Regions from separate parts of the Nocardioides xinjiangensis genome, predicted to be linked through region 2. Evidence: predicted binding sites of a transcription regulator. Region 2 holds the regulator's gene; each other region holds the start of a gene.
The links. Region 2 encodes LexA, which represses DNA repair genes until DNA is damaged. Its sites were predicted from a motif close to TCGAACANNTGTTCGA; they were not measured.

Region 1 (6,232 bases), 880 kb from region 2:
GCATGGCCCTCGCCGTGCGCCCCGCGCTCCACGACGTAGGTCGCAGCGCTGGAGTTGACGTCGAGCCCCAGCACGCCCACCCCGAAGTGGCGTGCGTCGTCGAGGATCAGGCGCTTGGGGTACATGCCGGGGTCGTGGGTCAGCACGCCGGCGAGGAAGTGGGCAGGCCAGTGCGCCTTGAGCCAGGCCGACTGGTAGGTCGGGAGGGCGAACGCGGCGGCATGGGCCTTGCAGAAGCCGAACGAGGCGAACGCCGCGAGGACGTCCCAGACCTGCTCGACCACGGGCCGGTCGTAGCCGCGGCCGAGCGCGCGGGGGACGAACCAGGCCCTGGTCGCGGCCATGCCGTCGACGTCGCCGAGCGACCGGCGCTTCTCGTCGGCCTCGGCGTAGGACGTGCCGCCGAACAGGGCGATGATCTCGATGACCTGCTCGTGGAACACCACCACCCCCCGGGTGTCGCTCAGGACGGGCCGCAGGTCGTCGTGGAGGTAGCGGGCCTGCGACCACCCGTGCTTGACCTCGAGGTAGGGCGTGATCATGTCGCTCCTGACCGGCCCCGGTCGGAACAGCGAGATGTCGGTGATGATGTCGTCGAAGGTCTCGATCCCGGACTTGCCCACGAGCTCACGCTGCCCGGGCGACTCGATCTGGAAGACGCCGAGGGTCCTGGCGCTGCTGATGAGGTCGTAGGTGGCGGCGTCGTCGAAGGGCACCTGGGCCTCGTCGTCGAGATCGATGCGCACCCCGTCGACGCGCTCCACCTCGGCGACGGCGTGGGCCATCGCGGACTGCATCCGGATCCCGAGGACGTCGAGCTTGAGCAGCCCGAGCTGCTCCACGTCGTCCTTGTCGAACTGGCTCATCGGGAAGCCCGCCCAAGAGGCCTCGACCGGGGTGCGGTCGAGCAGCGTGGCGTCGGAGAGCAGCACGCCGCAGGGGTGCACCGCGATGTGGCGGGGCAGGCCGTCGAGCCGCTCGACGAGACCGAAGAAGTGGTCGAGCGCACCGTCGTCGAGGCCGCTGGCGCGCAGCTCGGGCAGGTCGCGCAGGGCCGCGCGGGCGTCGCGCGCCCGGACGTGCGGGAACGCCTTGGCGATGGCGTCGACCTCGCCCGGCGGCATGCCGAGCGCCGCGCCGACGTCGCGCACCGCGTGACGCACCCGGTAGGTGTCCATCATCGAGACGCACACGCAGCGCTCGCCGCCGAACCGGTCGAGGATCGCGCGGTAGACGTCCTCGCGACGGGCGGACTCCACGTCGATGTCGATGTCGGGCAGCGAGGCTCGCAGCGGCGAGAGGAACCGCTCCATGAGCAGTCCGTGGCGGATGGGGTCGACGCCGGAGATGCCGAGCAGGTAGTTGACGAGACTGCCGGCGCCCGAGCCGCGGGCGGCCCGCCGCACGCCCATGTCGCGGATGAGGTCGCTGACGTCGGCGACGGTGAGGAAGTAGGACGCGTAGCCCAGCACCTCGATGGTCTCGAGCTCGTCGTCGAGGCGTTTCCAGATGCGCGCCCGGGGCGCGTCGCCGTAGCGCCGTCCGATCGCCCCCTCGCACCTGCGGCGGAGGGCCACGGCGGCCGACGGCGCCGAGGGGTCGGACAGGTCGAGCTCGGGGAAGTGCACCTCGCCGATGCCGAGGTCGGCCCTCGGGTCCAGCGCGCACCGGTCGGCGACGGCGCGGGTGCGTGCGAGCAGCCGTCGCGCCGCCTGCTCGCTGCCGACCGTCCCGGCGAGCCGGCAGATCTCCTCGGCGACCTCGTGCATCTGCTTGCCGGACTTGAGGAAGCCCTCGGCGTTGCCGCGGCTCGTGCCCGGGCCGATGTCGCGCAGGCCCGCCGAACCGAGTGGGACCAGCCGCCGCGCGGCGTCGAGGACGTCGATCGTCGGGGCGTCGAGGCGGTCGGCGTAGCGCACGACGTTGGTCAGCACCGTGCCGAGCCCGGCGGTGCGGGCGATGCCGGCCATCCGGGCGGCGTGCGGGGAGGTGCCCGGGCCCCAGTCGCCGTACCGGGCGCCGAGACGGTGCGAGACCAGCTCGACGAGCAGGCTCTCCGCGGGCACGACCTCGCGCCAGGGCGCGAGCGCCGCCACGGCGAGGTCGTCGCGGCGCCGGGTGGCGGCCGCGCCGACCTCCGACGACGGACCGAGCAGCACCAGCACGTCGCCCCCGGCCAGGTGGGGAGCCAGCACGTCGAGGGTGGCGACAGGGCGTCCGCGCTCCCCCGCGAGGTGCACGGCCGAGACCATCCGGCACAGCGCCGCCCAGCCGGACCTGCCGCTGGCCAGGAACGTCACCCGCGCACTGCCGCCCTGCTCGAGCGACAGGTCGCGGGCCGGGCCGCCGCGCGTCGGCGCGCGACGGCGGCCCGTACCGCCCGCGGGACCGCCCGCGGGACCGCCCGCGGGACCGTGGTGGAGCCTGTGACCGGGCGTCGGCGCGACCGCGAGGTCGACGCCCAGCACGGGGCGGATGCCCGCCCGGTCGGCTGCGCGGGCGAACTTCACCGCACCGTAGGTGCCGTCGCGGTCGGTGAGGGCGAGGGTGTCCATCCCCTGCTCGGCAGCGCGCTGCACCAGGACGTGCGGGTGGGACGCGCCGTACTGCATCGAGAAGCCGGAGGCGACGTGCAGGTGGACGAACGGGTCGGCGGGCACCTCAGGCCACGCTGGCGTGCGGGACGAGGCCCAACGCCTGCTCGACCACGGCCAGGAACCGGTCGGCGTCGCGCACGAGGTCGTCGGCCTCGCGCTCGGTCACCGCGCGGGTCGAGCCCGCCTCGGCCGCAGCCCGCTTCGCGGCACCCGCGGCGAAGAACGTCGCCCACTCGGAGAGCTCCGGCGCGACCTCGGCGAGCAGGACCCAGGCGTTCTTCTGCCGACGCGCGCGTGGCGCCGGGCGCGCCCGCGCCGCCAGCAGCGCGGCGGCCGCGCACAGGGCGGCGACGTGGGCACAGGCGTAGCGGGTCGGCACGTCGCGCGCGGTGATGGACTCCTGCAACGAGGTCGCCGACCGCTGGAGGTAGGAGTGGGCGGTGGCCGGGAGCAGGTGCGGGTGGGACGGAGGGTGGGACGGAGGGTGGGACGCGGGACGGGGTGCGGGGTGCGGACTGCGCGACGAGGTCATGGCGACCGCCCTCAGTCCAGGCAGCCGACGAGCTGCCAGCGCCCGTCGGACCAGTCGAAGGAGAGGTCGAACACGCCGTAGGACTCCTGCTCCTGGCCGGCGCGCAGGCCGCGGCCCGCCTCCACCCGCCACAGCTCGCGCTCGGCCACGAGGTCGGCGACCGGTCCGCCGCCCTGGTCCTCGGGACGCCCCTGCCACCACGGCCCGGTCTCCACCCAGTGGGCGACCACGGCCCGCACCTTCCACAGCCGGCCCCGCCACAGGAACTGGTCGGGGTCCTCCGCCTCGCCACGTCGCACCTCGACGGGGTCGTCGTACTGCCTCATCGCGCCTCCTCGCACAGTCGTCGACCCCGGGGCCGACCCGGCGGCAGGGGGGTCGAGGTCACCGCCGCCGGGTCGCATCGAACATCTGTTCGAACACCGAGAACGGTACTACCCGCGACCGACACCGCGTCAAGGCCGCCGTGGGGGCGGGCCGACGGCGGGCTGACGAGACGGGCGCGCGAGGAGGCCGCGCGAGGAGGCGCCTGTCGCCGGCGCTCAGTGCCGTCGCAGGTAGTCCGTGGTCTCGCGCCGCCAGAGGAAGAACGAGAGCACGAGACCCTCGACGATCACCAGCGCCGAGAGCACGACGAAGATCGACGGGAGGTGGGAGTCCAGGCACACCACGCCGACCAGCACCCCGACGCCGGCCGTGGCGGTGAGCACGGGCCGGGTCCAGGCGTGCCCGCCGACGAAGAACGAGCCGAGCACCAGCACGAGAGCGGCGAAGCCGACGAAGGCCACCACCGACAGCGCGACGAACCCGGGCACGATCGGGCTGTCCCGCAGCAGCTCGATGCCGCCCTGGGCGAGGAGCTCCTGGGCCGACGGGTTGCCCTCGGCCCAGCCGAGGATCACCTCGTCGCGCATGAGCCAGGTCAGCAGCGTGATCACCGCCGCGGTCGCCACGATCAGGACCAGCACCCGCATGCTGTTGACCACCGACCCGGGCAGGTCACGCGCCATCTGGAATCCCCCTGAGACTCGTCGTCGTTCGTCGCTACGCTCGCATCATGTCGACGGAGCACGCGTCCATCACCTCATTTCGAGGCGACCTCGCCCGGCGCGGCGGCACGGGTGACGTGGTCATCCTGCCCGACAGCGCGCACACAGCGGCACTCGCCGCGGCGGCGCTCGGGTGCGAGGTCGGCGCCATCGCCAACAGCCTGCTCTTCGACGCCGACGGCGAGCCTGTCCTGATCCTGACCTCCGGCGCCCACCGCGTCGACACGTCGGCCGTCGCCGAGCGCATCGGCGTGGCCCGGCTCAGGCGCGCCGACCCCGACTTCGTGCGCCGGCACACGGGGCAGGTGATCGGTGGCGTCTCCCCCCTCGACCACCCCGCCCCGATCCGCACGTGGATCGACCCGTGGCTGAGCTGGCACGAGGTGGTGTGGGCCGCCGCCGGGCACCCGGCGGCGGTGTTCTCCACCACCTACGACGAGCTCGTGCGGATGACCGGCGCGGTCGAGGTGCAGGTCGACTGACGACGCACGCGAGGGAGTGGGGCGAGGTGGACCGATGGACGCGCTGGCACTGACCTTCTCGAGCGGCTGGGCGAGCGGGGTCAACGCCTACCTGGTGGTGCTCGTGCTCGGCATCGCGGACCGGCTGGGCCCGTTCGCCGACATCCCCGACGTGCTGGGCCGGTGGGACGTCCTGGCGGCGGCCGGCTTCCTCTACGCCATGGAGTTCGTCGCCGACAAGATCCCCTACGTCGACTCGACGTGGGACGCGGTCTCCACGGCGATCCGGCCCACGGCGGGCGCGGTCATCGGGGTCCTCCTCGCCGGTGACGCCTCGTCGCTCGACCAGGCCGTGCTCGGCGTCGTCGGCGGCGGCACCGCCCTGCTGAGCCACCTCGCGAAGGCCGGCGGCCGCCTGGCGATCAACGCCTCGCCGGAGCCGGCGTCCAACGTGCTGGCCAGCCTCACCGAGGACGCGGTGGTGCTCGGCGTGGTCTGGTTCTCCCTCGAGCACCCCCAGGCGGCCGCCGCGGTGGCGGGAGTCCTCCTGCTGCTCGGCCTCGTCGTGCTGCTCCTGGTCGGGCGGCTGGTCCGCCGGGGCTGGCGGCGGTGGCGGAGGGAGCCGGCCCGACAAGTCGCCTAGGGTTCCTCCGTGGCGCGTGTGGTGGTGGTCGGCGGCGGGTTCGGCGGGATGGCCGCGGCGGCCCGGCTGGCCCGGCTCGGGCACGACGTGACGCTCCTCGAGCGCTCCGACCGTCTGGGCGGCGCCCTGTCGACCGTCGAGCAGGACGGCTTCGCCTGGGACGCCGGCCCGACCAGCACGCTGCTCCCCGCGGTCGTGCGCGACCTGTTCCGGAAGTCCGGCCGGCCGCTCGAGCGTGAGATCGACCTCCGTCCGCTCGACCCCGTGCGCGAGCACCGCTTCGCCGACGGCTCGGTGCTCCGACTGCCCGGTGGCTCCCGAGCCGCCCAGCTCGAGGCGTTCGACACTCTGGGCGCGGGGCTCGGCCGCCAGTGGGTGGACCACGTCGCGTCGTACGGCGACACCTGGGAGCTGCTGCGCAAGGAGTGGTTCGAGCGGCCCTTCGACGACGACGTCGCTCCCCGGGAGCTCGTCGCGCTGCTCGGCCGCCGGGAGTCGCTGCACAGGCGGCTGCGCCGGGCCCTGCGCGACGAGCGGTTGCGGCTGGTCGCCGGGCACCGGCTGGTCATGGACGGCCACGACCTGCGCGAGGTGCCGGTCCTCGCCGGCGTCGAAATCTACCTCGAGCAGCGCTTCGGCTGCTGGACGGTCCCCGGCGGGCTCGCCGCGCTCGGCGTCGCGATGGCCGAGCGGCTGTCCCTGCGCGGGGTGACGACGCTGACCGGCACGGCCGCCACCGACCTCGTGGTCCGCGGCGGCCAGGTGGCGGCGGTGCAGACCGAGAGCGGTGCGGTGGACGCCGACCAGGTCGTGGTGGCGATCGACCCGCGTCGCCTGCCGACCCTGGCACCCCACGTCCGTCGCACCATGCCCGCCCTGCCGCCGGTGGTGTGCCACGTCGGGCTCGAGGGCGAGGTGCCCGACCTGCCGCACGAGGTGGTGCTCCACGG
Region 2 (6,232 bases):
CCGGGCTGCTGCTGGTCGCGCGGCTGATGCGGGCGCTGGGGATCACCTCGCCGCCGGAGCCCGCGGACGAGGCGCCCCGGCCGGTGGGCGGGAAGCGCGCGGCTCGCTGATCGTGGAGGATCCGAGCCACCTGGTGGCTCGGATCCTCCACCGTCCCGGTCATGGCGGCGTCCGGGCGGCGTCCTCGCGCGTCGCCTGCGCCGAGCTACGGCAGGACGAGCTGGGGCAGGGCTTCGACGACCTCGAGGCCCTGGGACGCGCCGACCACCGTCAGGGTGTCCGGGATGGAGATCCACTCGCCGCCGCCGATCCGGTACTCGCCGGCGTACGTCGTGTCGACGCGCACCGCCACCGCCCCGGTCCGAAGGTACTGGTGGGTGACGTCGAGGTCGGGGTGCGGCGCCCCGGGGCTGGAGGTACGCTCGGTCGTGCCGTCGCCGAAGACGTAGGTGTACTCCACCGGGTGGGCACGGATGTCGACTCCCTGGCCGGCCAGGGTGACGCTGTGGTCGACCGGGCGGTGGTCGGGTGTGTAGAAGTTCGTCTCGAAGTTCACGAGGGTCCTACCGCCGGTGGGCTGCACCACGAGCCTCGATGCCGGCCAGCCGTACCGTCTGAACTCGCGCAGGATCAGCTGGACGATGTTGACCTGGTCGACCTCCCGCCCCGGCACGCAGACATCTCCTACGTCAGTGCCGTCCATGTAGACGTCGTGCACGTAGCCCTCTTCGCCACCCTCGACGCACTCGACGTGCTCGACGCAGATGCCGCCGTTGCCGCACTGGATGGTGACCACCCACGTGTGGCCGTCGCCGGAGTTCGCGCTAGAGGAGTAGTCCGCGTACGTCCACACGCATTCAGCCGAGACGCCATCCATTCCGACCGCGAGACATGAATCAGCTTGAGCGGGCGCCGGGACGATGAGGACCGGACAAAGCGCCGCCAAGACGAGGAGGGCTATCGCGCGGGACATCACAAAATCCCGTAGTACGACACTGACCACTGGTCACTTCGACGTTTGAGAATCACGAGAAGAGTGGTTCTGCCTGCTGGCAGCACTTCAGGCTCGGCGCTGGGGCCGCGCTTGATGACAGTCTCAGGGAGGGTCTTGGTGACTTGGAAAGTCGGCGGCTTCCCTTTCCGGGACCGAATGCTGTTGATGGTCGAGCCAGCGAATTCGACCGTGCCATCACTTGCGTACACCTTCTCGACCGACTTCACGAAGGTTTTGCAGGCCTTGCATGAGTCCTCCACCAGAGCCTCATAGGTGGCGGTTTCCCCCGTCACCTGCATCTCGTCGCCGGCCTTGACCCAGCGCCGGATGAAGTCCTCCGGACTCTCCGCCTCAGGCGTCTCGGCCTCGACCGGAGTCGGGGTAGGCGACGAGCTCGACGGTTCGGGCATCTTCGGCGTCGGCTCCGTCGTCGGTTCGCCGTCCGAGCACCCGGCGATCAGCAGCGGGACCGCGAGGATGAGCGCCAGTGCGCGGCGTACGTGCATGTCGTGCCTCCCGAGAACAACGCCTGCACCACGAAACTACCCACCGCGGTGGCCGGTCAACCACCCTCGCAACCTCAGTTGTGGACGACGTCCGAAGATGCGCCGAGGGGCGGGCCCGCAGGCCCGCCCCTCGCCTTCCCCTTGGTCCACCAGCCGGGGTCGAAGCGGCTGGTGGAGGCCTCGCGCGTCAGTCGGTGGCGACCGGGACGCGGAGCTTCTGGCCGGCCGAGAGGCCGGCGGACTCGAGGGCGTTGAGCCGCTCGATCTCGCTCATCACGGAGCGGACGTCGCCGTCGGTCGCGATCTCGCTGGCGATCCCCCACAGGGTGTCTCCGGGCGCGACCTGGACGATCTCGGTCGGGGCGGGCTTTCCGGCCTCGTCGGTGCCGACGGCACCACCGGCGAGCATGAACGCCACGCCGAGGACCAGGAACAGCGAGGTCAGGAAGACGACCAGTCGGCCACGGCGGGTCAGGCGCACCGTCGAGCGGGCGCGGGCCGGGGTGACCGGGGTCCGGAAAGCGGGGGAAAGGCTGAGGGTGCTCATGGTGGCCTCCTGGGGAAGATCAGCCGTGGGTGTCTGTCGAGCGAATGTCTAGTCGGAGCCACCGACAGCGGCTTCTCGCCATCGGCGTCGAGCAGACGTTCGATCGAACGTGTGTACGACGTTAGAGCACCTGTTCGAACAACGCAAGCACCAGGTCGAACAATCGTTCGCCACGCGCCAAGCGCCCCGGCGCACGAAACTGATCGCCGGTCAGCAACGCACGTACGCCCAGCACCGATGCCAACCGCGACACGCGGAGTTCGAACAGGTGTTTGATCCCCTCCCGCCGACAGGACTACGGTGAGCACACCTGCTCCTGTCCCATCCGAGCCGCGGAGGGAGCCGGCAACCGTACTGGAGGAGCCCATGGCCAAGTCCGACGACAAGAACGTCATCGAGATGCCCGACGGACCCCCGGACGCCACCGGCCTGACCCCGCGCCAGCAGCGCGTGCTGGCCACGATCAAGGACTCCATCGAGTCCAAGGGATACCCGCCGTCGATGCGTGAGATCGGCCAGGCCGTCGGCCTCACCTCCTCCTCCAGCGTCGCCCACCAGCTCCGCGTGCTGGAGAGCAAGGGCTTCCTCAAGCGCGACCCCAACCGGCCCCGCGCCCTCGAGGTGTTCCTGCCCGAGGTGATGGCCGCGCGCCGCTCCATCTCGAGCGCAGACGAGACCAGCATCGACGAGACGGGCATCGGTGACGCCGCCCCGGCCGCGGTCAACATCCCGGTCGTCGGCCGGATCGCCGCCGGCGGCCCGATCCTCGCCGAGGAGCAGGTCACCGACGTGTTCCCGCTCCCGAAGCAGCTCGTCGGCGACGGCACCCTCTTCCTGCTCGAGGTCTCCGGCGACTCCATGGTCGACGCGGCGATCTGCAACGGCGACTACGTCGTGATCCGCCAGGAGCAGACCGCGACCAACGGCCAGATCGTCGCGGCGATGATCGAGGGCGAGGCGACGGTCAAGACGTTCCAGCGCAAGGACGGCCACGTCTGGCTGCTGCCCCACAACGAGGCCTACGACCCCATCCCCGGTGACAACGCCACGATCCTCGGCGTCGTGACCGCGGTGCTGCGCCGCGTCTGAGGCGTCGTACGCCGACCCGCGCGGCGGGCCCGCGGCGCCGCGCGGCCGCCGGTGTAGCCTCGCGCCGATGCCCGAGTCCGCCGTCCCCGACCCACTGGTCTTCCGCACGCGCCCGGGCAACCGCCGCCGGCTCGTGCCGGAGGCGCAGGCCGCGGTCGACCGGCTGGCCGCGGCGGGCGAGCAGTCCGCCTGGCTCAGCCCGCTGGCGTACAACCTGACGATCAGCCACAGCCACCGGTTCGTCTGGTACCGGGTGGCCAAGGTCGCGACGCGCACGATCCGCCACCACTGCGAGCAGCACGGCGTCAGCATGGACGTCGACCACGCGATGCGGATGCGCTACCCGCTCGCCAGCTTCGCCGACTACTTCACCTTCGCGTTCGTGCGCGACCCGCTGGACCGGTTCGTCTCGGCGTGGCACGACAAGGTCGTCGACCACAACTACTACGACTTCGACGCCGCGACCCACGAGCGGATGCAGACCGTCGAGGAGTTCGCCTACTGGACGGCTGCGCAGGACCTGTCCGCGGTGCCAGGGACCGACCAGCACCTCACGCTCCAGAGCCGGATGATCGACCTCAACCGGGTCGACTTCGTCGGCCGGCTCGAGACCTTCGACCGCGACTTCGCCGAGGTCTGCGAGGGCGTCGGCGCCCCCGCCGTGCCGACCGCGCCGCGGAACCAGACCGCCCCCGGCGGGCGCGACCGCCAGGTCTCCGCCGAGCTACGCGAGCTGGTGGCGACGATGTACCGCCGGGACTACCAGCTCTTCGGCTACGCGCCCTGACCGGGCTAGGCGGCGCCGAGCCGCGCGAGCGCCTGACGTACGAGCGCGGGGTCGGTGGTCGACCACATCGGCGGCAGGGACGCCTTGAGGAAGCGGCCGTAGCGCGCGGTCTCCAGGCGCGGGTCGAGCACGGCGACGACGCCGCGGTCGGACGTCGTGCGGATGAGGCGACCGGCGCCCTGCGCGAGCAGGAGCGCGGCATGGGTGGCGGCGACCTGCATGAAGCCGTTGCCGCCGGCCTGGTCGGCGGCCTTCTGGCGCGCCGACATCAGCGGGTCGTCGGGGCGGGGGAACGGGATCCGGTCGATGATCACGAGCTGGCAGGTGTCGCCCGGCACGTCGAGGCCCTGCCACAGCGACAGCGTGCCGAACAGGCACGTGTGCGGGTCCTCGACGAACTGCCTGGCGAGCTCCGGCAGCTGGGCGTCGCCCTGCGCGAGCGTCGTGAGGTGCGGCAACCGGGCCCGGACCGCCTCTGCTGCGGCCTCCGCCGCGCGGCGCGAGGAGAAGAGGCCCAGCGTGCGCCCGTCGAGCGCGTCGACGAGGTCGCAGATCTCGTCGAGCTGCGCCGGCCCCAGGCCGTCGCGGCCGGGCTGCGGCAGGTGGCGGGCGACGTAGAGGATCGACTGCTGGCCGTAGTCGAACGGCGACCCGACGTCGAGACCCTTCCACGGCAGCGCCGAGTCGGGGTCGGGGCTGGCGACCTGCGAGCCCACGCGCTCGGTCGGCTTGAGGCCCAGCGAGGTCGCGACCGCACCGAACTCGCCGCCGAGCATCAGCGTCGCGCTGGTGAAGACGACGGTCTTGTCGGTCAGCAGCCGGTCGCGCATCGGGCCCCACACCTGCAGCGGGGCGACGTGGAGCCGAGCCGGGAACCGGTCGCGCGCCTCCCCCAGCCACAGCACGTCGGCCTGCGAGCCCGCGGCCATCCGCTCGGCGTTGACGTACACCTCCTGCACCATGCCCTTGGCCTGCGTACGCCCGGCGTCGCCGTCACCATCGCCGCCGGACTCGCGCGGGAAGGCCGACAGGCAGGCGCGGGCCGCATCGCGCACCAGCACGAGCGCGTCGGAGAGCTGGGTCGACAGCTGGTCGATGCGGCCCGGCGGGGTCGCCTCGATGGCCTCGGCCAGCTGCTGCGCGGCGTCCTCGAGGTCGCCCGCGGGGTCGCCGTCGGCGCCGTCGGTCCAGCGCGACGCGCGCCGGGCGGCGCGCTCGATGTCGGAGACGCCGAGCTCGTCGGTGGCGGCCTGGGTGACACGGGCGGTCAGCTCGTGGGCCTCGTCGATCACGACCGTGTCGTAGTCGGGGATCATCGGCACCTCCTCGATCGCGTCGATCGCGAGGAGGGAGTGGTTGGTGACGATGAGGTGGCTGCGCTGGGCCTTCTCGCGAGCGAGCTCGGCGAAGCACTCCTGCCCGAACGGGCACTTCGCGGCGCCGAGGCACTCGCGGTGGTTGACCGACACCTGGCGCCACTCGCGGTCGGTGTGCCGAGGGGCGTTGTCCCGCTCGCCGCTGCCCCCCTGCTCGGACTCCTCCTCCGCCCACGCGCGCAGCTCGAGGACCTTCTCGGCCATCGAGCCGGTGGGGACGTCGACGAGGGCGCCCTGGTCGTCGGGGACGCCGGCGCGGATCCGGTGCAGGCAGGCGTAGTTCGAGCGGCCCTTCAGCACGGCGTACGACGTGTCGAGGCCGGGGACGTCCTTGACCGCCTCGACCAGCCGCGGCAGGTCGCGCTCGACGAGCTGGTGCTGCAGGGCGAGGGTCGCGGTGGCGACGACGACGCGCTTGTCGTGGAGCAGCGCGGGGACGAGGTAGCCGAGCGACTTGCCCGTGCCGGTGCCGGCCTGCACGAGGAGGTGGCGGCCCTCCTCCATCGCCTCGGCGACCTCGGTGGCCATCTGCACCTGGCCGTCGCGCTGCTGCCCGCCGAGGGCCGTGACCGCCTTGGCCAGCACCGTCGGGACCGGGGTGGTCACGGGCGCGGGGGCGGTGTCGGTCGCGGGCACCAGAGCACCTTACGGGGCGGCGCCGACAGCTCGGCGTACCGCGTCCACAGCGGGTGTCAGTGGTTCTTCTTGCGGCCGATCTGGCGCTCGATGCGCCGCTCGGGCTGGCCGAGCACCTTCGCGAGGAGCTTCACGCGGTAGCGGTAGGCGACCACGCCCAGGACGACGATCAGCAGGATCCAGAACATGCCAGGCAGCGTACGCCCCGGGACCTCACGAGGGTTGTGCGAACTTCCGGGGGTCTGCACGCCCCCGGAAGTTCGGAATCCCCCGCTTGAGCGGGGGATTCCAAAGCAA
Region 3 (6,232 bases), on a different contig from region 2:
CTGGTCGCCGCCGCGGGCACCGCGGCCGACCTCTACGCCGGCCTCACCGAGGTCACCGCGCAGCGCCGCGGCACGCGCTCGAACGGCGACGAGTTCACCATCGAGAGCCTGGGCAGCTACCACCTGCACGACGTCGTCCACCACCTGCACGACGTGGGCGCGCGGTGACCGGGACGGCGCCGAGGGCGCGGTTGGAGCTGTCGGCGGCGCGTGGTTCGGTAGGAGCATGAGGCACACCGAGTTCTGGGCGCGGCTCGACGAGGTCCTGGGCCGGGACTACTCCCGCACCTGGGCCGAGCTGACCGTGGTGCGCGACCTCGACGGTCGCACCACCCAGGAGGCACTCGACGCCGGCGTCCCGCCGAAGCAGGTCTGGGCAGCCGTGCGCCGGCAGCTCGAGCTGCCGGACAGCGAGCGGTGAGCAGCCGCCTCGAGCCGGAGCTCGACCTCGCGGCCGTCCAGCGGCACACGGTCCGCACGCTCGTCGTGTCGCAGGCCGTCGGGGCGGTCGGCGTCACCATCGGCGTCGCCACCGCGTCACTGCTGGCGCGCGACATCTCCGGCAGCGAGACGATGGCCGGGCTCGCGCAGACCTCCCAGGTGCTGGGCACCGCCGGCGCGGCGTACGCGCTCGCCCGGGTGATGCGTCGGCACGGCCGTCGCGTCGGGCTGGTCGCCGGCTACCTCGCCGGTGCGGCAGGCGCCGCGCTGGCGGTGGTGGCGGGCGTCGTCGACTCGATGCTCGTGCTGCTCGTGGGCGCCGTGCTGCTGGGCGCGACCACCGCGGTCAACAACGGGTCGCGCTACGCCGCGACCGACCTCGCCACGGAGGAGCACCGGGCGCGGGCGCTGTCGGTCGTGGTCTGGGCGACGACCATCGGAGCTGTCGCCGGACCGAACCTCACGGGCGTCGGCGGCGCGGTGGCCGGGGCCCTCGCCGTCCCCGAGCTCACCGGCGGCTTCGCGATCGGTGCCGTCGTGCTCGTGCTGGCGGCCGGCTGGGTGGGCGTGCGGCTGCGCCCCGACCCGCTGCTGCTCGCGCAGCGCACGGCCGGGGTCGAGACGGCCGCGGCGCCGGACCGCGACGGCCGGTCGTGGGTGCGGTTCGTCGCGGTCGTGCGGGACGTGCCCGCCGTCGGTGCGGCCGTGGCGGCCATGGCGTGCGCGCACGCCGCCATGGTGACCGTGATGATCATGACGCCGCTGCACATGGAGCACGGCGGTGCGCACCTCGAGGTCATCGGCTTCGTGATCTCCGTCCACGTGCTCGGCATGTTCGCGTTCTCGCCGCTGGTGGGGTGGGCGGCCGACCGGTTCGGCCGTCCGGTCGTCCTGGTCACGGGGGGAGGAGTGCTGCTGGTGTCCCTCGCGCTGTGCGGGCTGTCGCCGGAGGGCTCGTCCTGGCAGATCACCGCCGGGCTCTTCCTGCTCGGCGTCGGGTGGTCCTGCGCCACCGTGGCGGCATCCACGGTGGTCGCGGACCTCACGCCCGTCGAGGCGCGCACCGACGTGCAGGGCACCTCCGACATGGCGATGTCCCTCACCGCCGCCGGCGGAGGCGCCCTCGCCGGCGTCGTCGTCGGGTGGCTCGGCTACCCGGCGCTCGCCCTGTTCGCCGCACTGCTCGCCGCGACCGTCGTGGTCGCCGGGCGGCTGACCCGCGACCGCGCCTGATCGTCGGCGACACGCCGCACGCGGACCGTGTGTCGAACACCTGTTCGGGATACTGTTCGTCCACAGGTACGACGAGGGGCGAGGTTGTCCACAGCGGTCGACCGTCCTGATCAGGGACTGTCGGTGGCTCGCCCTAGCGTCGCAGACGTACCTCACATCACACGACGACAAGACGGGACACAGCAATGGCTGGTGCAGACCGCGAGAAGGCCCTCGACGCCGCGCTCGCACAGGTGGAGAAGCAGTTCGGCAAGGGCTCGGTCATGCGACTGGGCGACGAGACGCGTGCCCCGCTCGAGGTGATCCCCACCGGGTCGATCGCCCTCGACGTGGCCCTCGGCCTCGGCGGTCTCCCGCGCGGTCGCGTCGTGGAGGTCTACGGTCCGGAGTCCTCCGGAAAGACCACGGTCGCCCTCCACGCGGTGGCCAACGCCCAGGCGGCCGGCGGCATCGTCGCCTTCATCGACGCCGAGCACGCGCTCGACCCCGACTACGCCAAGGCCCTCGGCGTCGACACCGACGCCCTCCTGGTCTCCCAGCCCGACTCGGGTGAGCAGGCGCTCGAGATCGCCGACATGCTGATCCGCTCCGGCGCGCTCTCGCTGATCGTCATCGACTCCGTGGCGGCCCTGGTGCCCCGCGCCGAGATCGAGGGCGAGATGGGCGACAGCCACGTCGGTCTCCAGGCCCGCCTGATGAGCCAGGCGCTGCGCAAGATGACCGGTGCCCTCAACAACTCCGGCACGACCGCGATCTTCATCAACCAGCTGCGCGAGAAGATCGGCGTGATGTTCGGCTCGCCGGAGACCACGACCGGTGGTCGGGCGCTGAAGTTCTACTCCTCGGTGCGCCTCGACGTGCGCCGCATCGAGACGCTCAAGGACGGCACCGACATGGTCGGCAACCGCACCCGCGTGAAGGTCGTCAAGAACAAGGTGGCCCCGCCGTTCAAGCAGGCCGAGTTCGACATCATGTACGGCAAGGGCATCAGCCGCGAGGGTGGCCTGATCGACGTCGGTGTGGAGGCGGGCATCATCCGCAAGGCCGGCGCCTGGTACACCTACGAGGGCGACCAGCTCGGCCAGGGCAAGGAGAACTCCCGCAACTTCCTGCGGGACAACCCCGACCTCGCCAACGAGATCGAGAAGCTCATCCTGGAGAAGCTCGGCGTGATCCCTGCCGTCGACAAGCCGGCCGACGAGCTGAGCGACGAGCCCATCGGGGTCAATGACTTCTGAGCGCCGCCCCGCCCCTGAGTGGGCCGGTGACGTCGGGCTCGGCGTGCAGGCGTGGGTGGGGGAGACCCCATCCACGCCGGCCGCGCCGCGCCGCCCTGCCGGGCGGTCGACCGCTGCACGCGGCTCCGAGGAGCGCACCGGTCGCAACGAGGGCCGCGAAGGGCGTGGCGGTCGACGTCGCACCCGGACCTGGGAGGAGCGTGAGGCGGCCAGGACCGCCCGGGCGGAGGCGGCCGCCGCCGAGGTCGAAGCCGACCCCGAAGCCGTGGCACGCAGGATCCTGCTCGATGCGCTCACCGGGCAGGCGCGCTCGCGCAAGGAGCTCGCCGACAAGCTGGCCAGGAAGAACGTGCCCGACCGGCTGGCCAAAGACCTCCTCGACCGGTTCACCGAGGTCGGCCTGATCGACGACGCCGCGTTCGCCCGGCAGTGGGTGGAGAGCCGGCACCGCAGCCGAGGGCTTGCGCCCCGGGCGCTGGCCCAGGAGCTGCGTCGCAAGGGCGTCGACGACGACGCCACCTCGGCCGCACTCGAGCAGATCGGCGACGCCGACCAGCGCGCGGCCGCTCGGGCCCTGGTCGACAAGAAGTTCCGGTCGATGCGGGGGCTCGATCCCCAGGTCGCGACGCGACGCCTCGCCGGGCTGCTCGCCCGCAAGGGCTACCCCGCCGGGCTGGTGTACTCGGTCGTGCGCGAGGCGCTGCGCGACAGCGGCGACGAGGTCGACGACCTCGGCCCCCTGGACGACTGAGCCCCCTCCACCCGCGCCGTGGCCCTCCCTGGGCCCTCTTCGGGCGGGCGCCCGGTGCGTCATACGAAGGCGGACCTATAGGTGCTGGTTCGTATGACGCTAGGGCCGGGCAGGTCGGGCGCGGGGCGGGCGGCGCCGCGTGCGTCATACGAAGGCGGAGCTATAGGTGCTGGTTCGTATGACGCTGTCCGGTACGTCATACGAAGGCAGACGTATGGGTGCCGGTTCGTATGACGCTGGGGCTGGCGCGCGTGGCGGGTCGGGCGCGGGTCGGGCGGCGCCGCGTGCGTCATACGAAGGCGGACCTATCGGTGCTCGTTCGTATGACGCTGGCCGGGCTGGGGCTGAGGCCGGGGCCGGGGACGGGACCGGGCCGGGGGCGGGGGCGGGCCCGCGACCCGACACCACCACGTGACGGTCGACATCGACGCGCCGCGCCACCAGTGGTGTGATGGTCCCGTGAGCGACGAGCGCGAGGTCCTGTCCTACGAGCTGTTCGGCACGGCCACGCGCGAGCTGGCGCAGCAGGTCGCGGACTCCGGCTACCGTCCCGACATCATCCTGGCGATCGCCCGCGGCGGACTGGCCCTCGGCATGGGCCTGGGCTACGCCCTGGCGGTCAAGAACATCTCCGTGGTCAACGTCGAGTTCTACACCGGCGTCGACGAGCGGCTCGACGTGCCGATCATGCTGCCGCCGACCCCGGCTGCGGTCGACCTGTCCGGGCTCAAGGTGCTCATCACCGACGACGTCGCGGACACCGGGCGGACCCTCGAGCTGGTGCACCAGTTCTGCGGCGGCCACGTCGCCGAGGCGCGCACGGTCGTGATCTACGAGAAGCCGCAGTCGGTCATCAAGCCGACCTACGCCTGGCGGCTGACCGAGCGCTGGATCGACTTCCCCTGGTCCGTGCTCCCGCCCGTTGTGGATCCCGAGGCGCTGGCGCACTGAGCGGACCGGCACCCGACGGCCCACCCAGCCGGTGGGCCATGATGACCCCATGACGACCTCCGCGATCGCCGACGCCCTGCGCCTGCCGGGCGGAACGGTCGACCTGACCGCCATCGACACCGACGCAGCGCCCGGCTTCGACGGGAAGAAGGCCGACGGCAAGGCCGCGCTGGCCGCCATGCAGCCCGAGCTGTCGGACCTCCAGGAACGCCTGTGGGCCGAGCGCACCGCCGGGTCGCAGCGTCGGGTCCTGCTCGTGCTCCAGGGCATGGACACCAGCGGCAAGGGCGGCGTGCTGCGGCACACCATCGGCCTGGTCGACCCGCAGGGCGTTCGGATCACGAGCTTCAAGGCGCCGACCGAGGAGGAGCGGGCCCACGACTTCCTCTGGCGGATCGAGAGGGGCCTGCCGGACGCCGGCTACGTCGGTGTCTTCGACCGCTCGCACTACGAGGACGTCCTCATCGCCCGCGTCCGCGGCTTCGCCGACCCCGGCGAGGTCGAGCGCCGCTACGGCGCGATCAACGACTTCGAGGCCCGCCTGGTCGACCAGGGGGTCTCGATCATCAAGTGCATGCTCCACATCAGCCCCGACGAGCAGAAGGAGCGGCTCGCCGAACGGTTGGCCAACCCCGAGAAGCACTGGAAGTACAACCCGGGAGACCTCGACGAGCGCGCGCGCTGGCCTGCCTATCGCGAGGCCTACGAGGTCGCGCTGCACCGCACGCACACCGACGCCGCCCCGTGGTACGTCGTGCCGTCGGACAAGAAGTGGTACCGCAACCTCGCGGTCGGCCAGCTCCTGCTCGACACGCTGCGCGGCCTCGACCTGCAGTGGCCCACGGCTGACTTCGACGTGGCGGCCGAGCAGCAGCGGCTCGCCGAGGAGGACTCGGTCCAGTGACCGTCGCCGGTCCTCCGGACCCACTCCCGACCGTCCACGTCACGAGGTACGTCACTCCGCTGCGCGAGGGCGGCAGCCTGCCGGGCGTCGTCGAGGGCGACGACCTGGGCACCTACGTCTGCAAGTTCCGCGGCGCCGGCCAGGGCGCGAAGGTGCTCGTCGCCGAGGTGGTGGCCAGCGGGCTCGCGACCCGCCTCGGCCTGCGCACGCCGCGCCTGGTGGTGCTCGACCTCGACCCCGAGCTCGCGCGCTACGAGGCCGACGAGGAGGTGCAGGACCTGCTCAACGCCAGCGTCGGACTCAACCTGGGGATCGACTTCCTGCCCGGCTCGTTCGGTGTCGACGGCCAGGTCAGCGCGGCCGACGACGAGGGCGCCACGGTGCTGTGGCTCGACGCCTTCACCGCCAACGTCGACCGCTCGTGGCGCAACCCCAACCTGCTGCTGTGGCACGGCGAGCTCTGGGTCATCGACCACGGAGCCTCGCTCTACTTCCACCACGGCTGGCGCTCCGGCGTCACGGACCCCGCCCGGTTCGCCGCGCAGCCGTGGGACGCCGGAGGCCACGTCTTCGAGACCTGCGCGAGCCGCGCACGCGAGCTCGACGAGGAGATCTCGTCGCGCCTCGACCGCGACGTCTTCACCGAGGTCCTCGCGCAGGTGCCCGACGTCTGGCTGGAGCCGGTGCCGGGCGCGGAGACGCCGCAGGCGCTGC

Region 1: a site for LexA is predicted at 3,533-3,548, ahead of J3P32_RS01445 (DUF6504 family protein). Genes of this name have one in related genera too.
Region 3: a site for LexA is predicted at 1,707-1,722, ahead of recA (recombinase RecA). Genes of this name have one in related genera too.

What each region holds. Positions count from the first base shown of each region.
Region 1 is NZ_JAFMSW010000001.1:297,685-303,916, forward strand. It holds gene J3P32_RS01435 (DNA polymerase III subunit alpha) at 1-2,660, opposite strand, end outside; gene J3P32_RS01440 (SAV_6107 family HEPN domain-containing protein) at 2,662-3,129, opposite strand; gene J3P32_RS01445 (DUF6504 family protein) at 3,141-3,455, opposite strand; gene J3P32_RS01450 (hypothetical protein) at 3,672-4,139, opposite strand; gene J3P32_RS01455 (YbaK/EbsC family protein) at 4,187-4,660, shown strand; gene J3P32_RS01460 (DUF4126 domain-containing protein) at 4,695-5,282, shown strand; gene J3P32_RS01465 (phytoene desaturase family protein) at 5,292-6,232, shown strand, end outside.
Region 2 is NZ_JAFMSW010000001.1:1,172,732-1,178,963, forward strand. It holds gene J3P32_RS05500 (hypothetical protein) at 1-110, shown strand, start outside; gene J3P32_RS05505 (PKD domain-containing protein) at 206-853, opposite strand; gene J3P32_RS05510 (hypothetical protein) at 973-1,500, opposite strand; gene J3P32_RS05515 (LysM peptidoglycan-binding domain-containing protein) at 1,688-2,047, opposite strand; gene lexA (transcriptional repressor LexA) at 2,414-3,136, shown strand; gene J3P32_RS05525 (sulfotransferase family 2 domain-containing protein) at 3,204-3,923, shown strand; gene J3P32_RS05530 (ATP-dependent DNA helicase) at 3,929-5,935, opposite strand; gene J3P32_RS18115 (hypothetical protein) at 5,992-6,123, opposite strand.
Region 3 is NZ_JAFMSW010000002.1:319,885-326,116, reverse strand. It holds gene J3P32_RS16410 (DinB family protein) at 1-168, shown strand, start outside; gene J3P32_RS16405 (DUF3046 domain-containing protein) at 227-421, shown strand; gene J3P32_RS16400 (MFS transporter) at 418-1,674, shown strand; gene recA (recombinase RecA) at 1,860-2,912, shown strand; gene J3P32_RS16390 (regulatory protein RecX) at 2,902-3,663, shown strand; gene J3P32_RS16385 (phosphoribosyltransferase) at 4,123-4,614, shown strand; gene J3P32_RS16380 (polyphosphate kinase 2 family protein) at 4,664-5,518, shown strand; gene J3P32_RS16375 (HipA family kinase) at 5,515-6,232, shown strand, end outside.